Regions from separate parts of the Psychrobacter noctis genome, predicted to be linked through region 1. Evidence: predicted binding sites of a transcription regulator. Region 1 holds the regulator's gene; each other region holds the start of a gene.
What was found. Region 1 encodes PhoB, which activates phosphate uptake and scavenging genes when phosphate is short. Its sites were predicted from a motif close to TGTCATNAANCTGTCATAA; they were not measured.
Positions count from the first base shown of each region.

Region 2: IEE84_RS09955 (porin) is a predicted target of PhoB. The motif match lies at 1,312-1,330, and genes of this name have one in related genera.
Region 3: pstS (phosphate ABC transporter substrate-binding protein PstS) is a predicted target of PhoB. The motif match lies at 1,082-1,100, and genes of this name have one in related genera.
Region 4: IEE84_RS02320 (DNA translocase FtsK) is a predicted target of PhoB. The motif match lies at 1,332-1,350, and genes of this name have one in related genera.

Region 1 is NZ_CP061739.1:2,799,328-2,801,541, forward strand. It holds gene phoR (phosphate regulon sensor histidine kinase PhoR) at 1-639, opposite strand, end outside; gene phoB (phosphate regulon transcriptional regulator PhoB) at 698-1,402, opposite strand; gene dtd (D-aminoacyl-tRNA deacylase) at 1,515-1,967, opposite strand.
Region 2 is NZ_CP061739.1:2,388,811-2,391,024, forward strand. It holds gene IEE84_RS09955 (porin) at 146-1,174, opposite strand; gene IEE84_RS09960 (malate synthase G) at 1,785-2,214, opposite strand, start outside.
Region 3 is NZ_CP061739.1:102,227-104,440, forward strand. It holds gene thiC (phosphomethylpyrimidine synthase ThiC) at 1-486, opposite strand, end outside; TPP riboswitch at 735-879, opposite strand; gene pstS (phosphate ABC transporter substrate-binding protein PstS) at 1,173-2,214, shown strand, end outside.
Region 4 is NZ_CP061739.1:548,879-551,092, reverse strand. It holds gene IEE84_RS02320 (DNA translocase FtsK) at 1-1,280, opposite strand, end outside; gene trxB (thioredoxin-disulfide reductase) at 1,828-2,214, shown strand, end outside.

The DNA of each region.
Region 1 (2,214 bases):
TAGCTTAGTCATATCTATATAATGCAGCTCGTGTGACTCTTCGATTTCAATCTTAGACAGTAGCAGTAAGTCGTTCACAATTCTGTTCATACGGGCAGTTTGCTGCGTCATCAGCTCAAAACCGCGACGCCATTGCGGCGGCATATCTGGCTGATCGGAGAAATTTTCCAGATAGCCCATCATCACAGTTAATGGTGTTCTAAGCTCATGCGAGACATTCGCCACAAAATCTTGACGCATTTGCTCTAAATGCCGCAGGCGGGTCACGTCATATACAAACAGCAGTTTTTCATCACCGAAAGGAGTCAGTTCACACTTCAAGTAGCGACTAGGATCTCGCCATGATTCTATATGGACGCCATCGTTGGGTATCGTTGTACCTTCATAGTACTGGCGGAACTCAGGTACAGTAATAAAGTCAAAAATATTTTGACCTTTGTCCTCTGGCTGTAGCAGCAATAAGTCTTGTGCTGCCTGATTCCACCACTCTAAACCGTCAGTATTATTGAGCAAAATCACTGCATCACGCAGGGCTCGTAGTGCACTGCCGATTTTTTTGAGTTGCTCCGCTGTACTTTGAGTAGATATTTGCTCTAGTAGAGCTGATTGCTCACTTTGTGCTGGCGCTATCTTGTCCATTTTTTATCCTTACCACTATCCGCTGCCTCAATATTGCTGCGGCATTATATGTACAAGATTAACTTGGCTCAATCAGGCTAGAAAATCGGTAGCCTGTTCCACGTACCGTCTGTATCAATGTATCACAGTCATAAGGTCGCAGTAATTTACGTAGACGTTTGATATGCACATCAATGGTTCGGTCTTCGATATATACATTGCCGCCCCATACCTGATCGAGCAGCTGCGTGCGTGTATAGGCGCGCTCAGGGTGACTCATAAAAAATGCCAATAGGCGATACTCTGTGGGCCCAACATCAACGATTTTACCTGCAGCTGTCACGCGCTGACTCTTAGTATCTAGACTTAACTGTCCAATTTCGATAGGTTTGTCGCTGCTCATCGCGCTACTGCGGCGTAGTACGGCTTTGATTCTAGAAATCAGCTCACGAGTCGAAAAAGGCTTGGTCATATAATCATCTGCGCCTGCATCAAGACCATGCACCTTACTGTCTTCTTCACTTTTTGCCGTTAGCATAATGACTGGTATTTCAGAGAGTAGCTCATCGTTTTTGAGCATACGACAAAAATCCACACCGCTCTTGTCACCTGGCAACATCCAGTCTAACAGTATCAATGACGGTCTATGATCGACCACTTGCTGATGCGCCTCTGACACATCTGCCGCTTGCAAGCTATCAAACCCAGCCATCTCTAGCGTCATGACAACCATTTCACGAATCGCAGGCTCATCTTCAACAATCAAAATTTGCTCATTATACATAGGACATTCTCGGTGTTAGAGGACAAAATCTAGCATGTAAAAAGGCGATATATACTCACCAGTCTCTACCTATTAAACGGATTAATTATGACAGCTTGATGACACTCCAAAATCAGATTTCTAGTAAAAAATTGAGCGGCCCATCATTGACGCTCGACACTTGCATATCAGCACCAAACTGACCAGTTGCCACGTTCGGGTGCTTAGTTTTGGCATAGTCGACCAGTTGTTCAAATAACGCTTGCGCCACAGCAGGTGCCATCGCACCACCAAAGTCTGGTCGGCGCCCTTTGTCTGTTTTTGCCATCAAGGTAAATTGTGAAACTAATAATAGCCCACCAGCAACCTGCTGAACGTTTTTATCCAGTTTACCAAATTTGGCCGGATCATCGTCATTTTCAAAAATGCGATAGGTCAATATTTTATCAATCATACGCTGGGCAGCGGCAAAATCGTCTTCGTGCCCCAAGCCAATATATGCCAATACCCCATGCCCAATCTCACCGATACACTGTTGATCGACGACCACACTAGCGTGCTTCACCCGTTGTATGAGTGCTTTCATTTACTAATTCCTTAACAGATTATGGCCATACAATAATATGCTGTCCATGATAAAATACCGTCATTAACTTAACTATTATTAGGGCGTGTTTGATATTCACAAATAGGTACTGCGGATCGCTAAAACTGTTCCAGACAAGGCGTAAAACGACGATAATGCTCATGCCTTATCTAGATTTACAACGTAGTATGGCGCAATTTTATCCACTGTCAGTGCCATGGTCGAATTTCCAACACGCCCCTATTAC
Region 2 (2,214 bases), 410 kb from region 1:
CATAAAATATAGGGCAAAAATGCAAACTGTTTGAAACTCTTATGTTTTCGTGCTGGTAGCAAACATTTTTCTATTATTAAAACGCTACACAACAAAAAACTCACCCCGAAGGATGAGTTTTTTTAAAATCAAATTCTAGTTGTTACTAGAATAAGTATTCTAGACCAGTACCAACTACGACTACGTCTGCATCACCTCTGGTATCCATGTATGGAACGTTATCAGCATTGTTTACGCCAGCATAGGCATGAGCAATGATGTTGTCTTTATACATGTATTTACCACCAACAACGATTTGGTCTGAATCAGCATTATCAAGACCATCTAAGTTGTCAGTTTTGTTGTACTGTGCATATACAGCTGCTGGATAAGCAAAGTTATTTAGACCCATCTGAGCGCTAACAACTAGACCTTTTTCATCTTTAGTACCGTAATCGTAATCACCTACTTGGTATAGCGCGCCTAGAGTGACAGGAGCGGCCATGTATTTACCTAGATCAACAGTCGCTGTACCACGGATGATATCACCATCGATGTTTTGGTCTTTATCGTAAGCAATACCAGCAGTGAAGCCAGTACCTTGGTCAAACAACATTGCTACACCGAAGCCTGCGTTGTCATTACCGTTTGCATCATCAGAGCTATACATTGCAGACAGTTGTAATGGTAGGCCATTGTATTTTGGTGCAGTCCAGATGACTGAACTGTTGATACGGTTACTATCCGCCATGTTTAAAGCACTAACAACTTCACTTTCATTTTGAGTTTGGCCTAGGTTATCCCAGTAACCTTGGTTAACAACAACGTTGTCAATACGAGCTAGGCTTGATTGGTTTTTACCAACACGGAACTCACCAAACTGCTTGTTTACAACACCAAGATACGTATCACGGTTACTGAAAGTAGCGTTATCACCATCGATGCTTGTACCGTACTCTAAACGATAGATAACATCAGTATTAGCAGTCATGGCTTCAGAACCTTTAAGGCCGATACGTGAAGCATGAGAGTTAATCTGTACTGTATCTTCGTCATACATGTTGCCAGCAGGGCCATCAAATTCAGCGTTCTCATAGTCAGCCGCTAAGAAAGCTTTACCGTATAGAGTTGGTGCTGCATTGGCTGCAGATACAGATAGGGCTGCGATTGCTGTAGCTAAAAGTAGTTTTTTCATGGGGTATCTCCACTTTACAATTGTAGTAATGAGCAAGCTATTATTAGCTGGCGCCCATAATGGTATCGTCACAAATCCTCAAAGATATAATGTGTAACTGGCTACCGAGATTAGTCAGAAACAAGTGTGGCGAAGTTCTATTACAGTAAGATGAAAAAAACCATGATTTACATAACTGGGATTAAAAAAGTAACTGCCATGTAATCTTTAGTTTTTATCCTTCCATTGCGTAACATCCGTTACCAAACTCATACTTCGAGTACAAGCATAACAACTTTGACATAATTTGCAACATATTTTTTTGCCTTTTCGATACATCTATTATCAAATAACAGACCCTTCATTTTATTTGAACGATTGTTAAAAAACTTCCGCTTACTCAATTAGATACGAATAATATTGGTTAATATGATTACTAATATTCTTAAATTTTTATAATAAACATCGAATAATAGTCCAAAATAAAGCGCTATTTACTAAAAAATAAATAGCGCTAACTAAGAAGTTAATAATCTATTTGAGCAAATTTATCAGTTACAAACGAGCAAAACTAACTAGCATACTTGCTCATCAAGTATGCTCAAATGCCTGTCATATTTAGTCTATTGTTCTAGGCGTTTGCTTTAAGATCCAAACGTGCTTGATGCAATAATGGCTCAGTATAACCACTAGGCTGCTCACGTCCTTTGAAGACTAAATCACAGGCTGCTTTGAACGCGTAAGAGCTATCAAAGCTATCTGCCATCGATTGATAGTCATTATCGCCTGCATTCTGCTCATCGACGACCTTGGCCATGCGTTTCATCGTATCCATCACTTGCTGCTCACTAACCACGCCATGATGCAACCAGTTAGCAATATGTTGGCTTGAGATACGCAAAGTAGCACGATCTTCCATAAGACCGACATCGTTGATATCAGGCACCTTGGAGCAACCAACGCCTTGATTTACCCAGCGTACAACATAACCCAAGATACCTTGAGCATTGTTTTCAAGCTCTTGCTGCTTTTCTTCGTCAGTCCAATCGGTATTTTTTGCT
Region 3 (2,214 bases), 420 kb from region 1:
GCGAGCACGTGCTTGTCCGTATGAGCTAGATAGGCCGCTTAACTGCTCTGTATCATTGCGTTCTGCGATCCAGTTCTCACGCAACTTTGGCAATCCACGTGTGAGGTCGATATCGACATTAGGGTCGGTATATACACCTGAGGTGTCATACACATAAAACGGTGGATTATGCTCACCGTCTTTATCTCCAGTACCGCCAACAGGCGTATCCGCCAAGCTGATTTCACGCATCGGTACTTGGATGTCAGGTCTTGAGCCTTCGATATAGACTTTTCTTGAGGCAGGTAAAATACGGTGTAGGTCGCGCGCATCTTCTTCGAAACGGGCATCACTTGCGGCACGGTGAGCAGGGGTTTTTAACGCATCTGCTTTTTTATCTGCCTTGACGTTGGTCGTGTCAGCAGCATTTGAGGCAAGCGTTGTGTTGTCGGCTGGGTTATGCGTTTGGGCTTTCGGTGCAATTGAGGTAGTGTCTGCAGTAGTCATATGCTGTCCTAGCGTGTTGGTTTTTGAATAAAATCAACACCGCCAGTATCTGCGGGGGTAAGCATCCATCATTTAGACAAATTTATATCATGAACCCACAACTTCGACCAAAAAATATCGTCGCGGATGGTGCTCATCAAATATTGGACGCAGCTTGATATCCTCTCTTCTTATCTGGTTATGCATCACGCATATCAAGACAGTAGTGACGATAAAAATGTATTTCTACGCGCCCTTTGTCATAAATAACAAAGTGCTTAAGACTTCCCTGCGTCGGTACTAACCGCATCAGGTTCGGCGGGTGATCTCTCAGCGAATGTATCAAGGCGACTACTTTAGTAAAGCAAGTTTAATAAAGTGAGCCAAAAATACACCGCACCCCGAGTCTGTCAGTGTTGTAAATCAGCCTTCATACTAACAAAATTATGTACCAACGGCTAATAGTATTTGGATACAAATATTCTGTGTCACGCACACAGTTCCATATTTTCATGAATAATTTTTCTGAGTGTTGATAGATGAGGATGCTTAGTACTACTAGGTTGTAGACAAATTATTCAAATATTATGTAAAGCGAATGAAGGATTCTAGAAGTTGTCATTAAACTGTCATAAAGATTTGGCAAGATAACACGCATATCACAAGCAATGCTTTTTTATACCGTTGTTAAACTTCAGGAGTCCTACATGCGTTATTCGTTATTAGCAGTGGCCGTCAGTTGTACATTAATGCTTACGGCGTGTAATAAGTCAACAGATACGGCGGAGCCAACTGCTGATACTAGCAGTAGCGCTGTGACAACAGCTGAAACAACCTCTCAAACAGCATCTTCTGCTACGTCAGATTTTAAATCTGCTGAAAATATCGCTATGAATATTACAGGTGCAGGTGCGTCGTTCCCGCAGCCTATCTATGCGAAATGGTCATATGACTACAATGCTGCGACCGGTGGCCAAGTCAACTATCAGTCGATTGGTTCATCTGGTGGTATCAAACAAATCCAGTCAAAAACAGTAGACTTTGGTGCTTCTGATGCCCCAATGACGCCTGAAGAGTTAGACGAAGCAGGTTTGATTCAGTTCCCAACAGTCATCGGTGGTGTTGTACCAATCGTCAACATCGACGGTGTTGAGCCTGGTGCATTGAAGCTAGACGGCACAACGTTGGCTGATATCTATTTGGGTAAGATTAGCAACTGGAATGACCCTGCAATTAAGGCGATGAACCCAGATTTGACCTTGCCAGATGCCGCAATCACAACGGTATTCCGCTCAGATGGTTCAGGTACGACGTTTAACTTCACTGATTATCTTGCCAAGGTTTCACCAGACTGGAAAGACACTGTTGGCGTTGATAAAACCGTCAAATGGCCGACTTCTGCTACTGGTGCAGGCGGTAAAGGTAACGAAGGCGTTTCAAGCTACGTAAACCGCATGAAAAACTCTATCGGTTATGTTGAGTATGCTTACGCTAAGCAAAATAAGATGTCACATACTGCGCTGAAAAACGCAGCTGGTAACATCGTACAGCCATCTGCTGAGACGTTTGCAGCAGCAGGTGATATCGATTGGTCACAACAAGAAGGCTTTTATAAAGTCATCACGAACTCTGAAACTGACCAAGCATGGCCTATCGCTGCTGCGACCTTTATCTTGGTACATAAGCAACCAGAAAATCCTCAGCAAGTCGCTGGCGTGTTGAACTTCTTTGACTGGGCTTATACCCAAG
Region 4 (2,214 bases), 870 kb from region 1:
GCAGAGATTTTAGGCTCAGCAGGTTCAATGAGTGGCTGACTGGCTAAATCGCTATGCACTGACTCAAAAATTGATGACTGAGCTAATGATTCTTTATCATGTATATCTGGTTGAGCAACCGCTTCCATCGTTGTAGTCGTCACAGTAGTAGGCACTGATTTCTCTAACGATGCTGTGGCACTAGTACCCGTTTGGGAATAGTTAGGTACAGGCATAGCCGAACTGTCCGTGCTATTGGCACTGTAAGCCATCTGCTCACTTGCTAGTAAGTCATCGACCGTATTGGCATCATTCCATGCAAAGCTTGGCTCAACTTTGCGAGCAACAGGTGCGGTCAAGTTTGAAACTAATGGCTGGACTGTACTATTAACCGTATTATCAGTAGAGTTATTAAGCGAGCCTGTATCGGTATCTACCTGCTCACCTTTTGAGCTATTAGGTGTCGCCGCTGCTTTTGCTGCGATAACGGAGGCTTTGACACTATCTGCCAATCCTGATGTTGCCAAAAAGTCTGACAATACACTACCGAAACGTCCGCTACTGCTGACGTCTTGAGTACCGCTAGTATTTTCAGCAGACTGTAACTCAAGTGGCAGCTGCTCATGCTCTACTTTTTTATCTACCGACTCATCTAAGTTTTGGCTATCACCTTGTAATGCAATACTCGGTTCAGTAGCGTCGATAGTATCCTGACTTTTTACACCTGAGCCAAGCCATGATAGTGCACGAACCTTTTGATATATCGTCATCCAATGGATATTAAAGGCAAACGTAGCAGTAATCACAACGAATACTGCCAAGAAAACCACACTCCCCCACTGCGATAGCAGCTGTGCCAAACGCGCCTGTAACTCTAGCCCGATGATACCACCAGCGACACCTTCGAGGCCGATTGCGTCAGGGTTCGTGACTTGCTGAACTAAAGAGACCAATTGTGCAAATAATGCGCTAGCACTTAATAGCAAAAACACATAAGCGACCAATCGCATGAGCCAAAACGTTGGCTTGTTTTCCCACCAAATCAAGATAGATTCATAAACCACAAATGCCAAAAACCACCAAGCACCAAACCCAAAAAAGCTATAAAGCAAATCGGATAACCATGCGCCTGCCTCGCCGCCCATATTATTAATCGTGGTCATATCACTACTGATGTGCGACCAGCTAGGATCGTTGCCTGTATAAGTCATCAAAATGACAAACAGATAAACGGCCAGTATTAACCCAAGGAGGGTAAACATTCCCTTTTTTAAATACTCAATAAGCGGTGCTGATATCACGTAAGATCTGCCTTGTTATTAATACTAAATGGTCGCCAATGCATGACTAAGCCTAATCATGCTGACATAAAGTGTTGACATAAATGTACCGAGCGAAGTGTTTGTTTGGCATGTGCCGATCATAGAGCCTTAAAACAACCGTTATCGCTTGGCTCCTACTACACTTGGCATAACTTCTTATAATAACAAATACATAGGTGCAGTGGCGACAGTCTTATCAAGAAAGCGTGTAAGAAAGTGAATCAGTAGACACTTTGCGTAAGAAAACAGCTGGTTAGCGAAACAATAGTGGCAAAACATGGCTAACTGTACTGCCTAAATTCTATAAAATAGTCTCTGTTTTTGCACTTATGTTCCAAAGTTATTTATTCTTTGATTCTAATGATACCTGTGTTTGTTTTAGCAAACTTGCACTTTGTGCGCTGTGCCCTTATGTTATTATCACACAGCAATTAGAAGAAGCATATTCGTAGTCACTTTTGATATTCCTCTTTTATTATATTTATAACTTACATTTTTAATTCGTATATTTAGCAAGGAACAACTCATGGCAACTGACACTACTGCTCCACGTCACGAAAAGCTCATTATTTTAGGATCAGGCCCTGCTGGCTACTCTGCCGCAGTCTATGCAGCACGCGCTAACCTTAAGCCAGTTATGGTTACTGGTATGGAAGTCGGTGGACAATTAACCACCACTACCGAAGTCGACAACTGGCCAGGTGATGCGCATGATTTGACAGGTCCTGCACTGATGGAACGGATGAAAGCGCATGCAGAGCGCTTCGGTACTGAATTGGTCTACGATCACATCAACGAAGTAAACCTAAACGAGCGTCCTTTTCAATTGACAGGTAACAACGGTAGCTATACTTGTGATGCACTCATTATCTCAACTGGTGCCTCTGCACAGTACTTGGGGCTAGAATCAGAA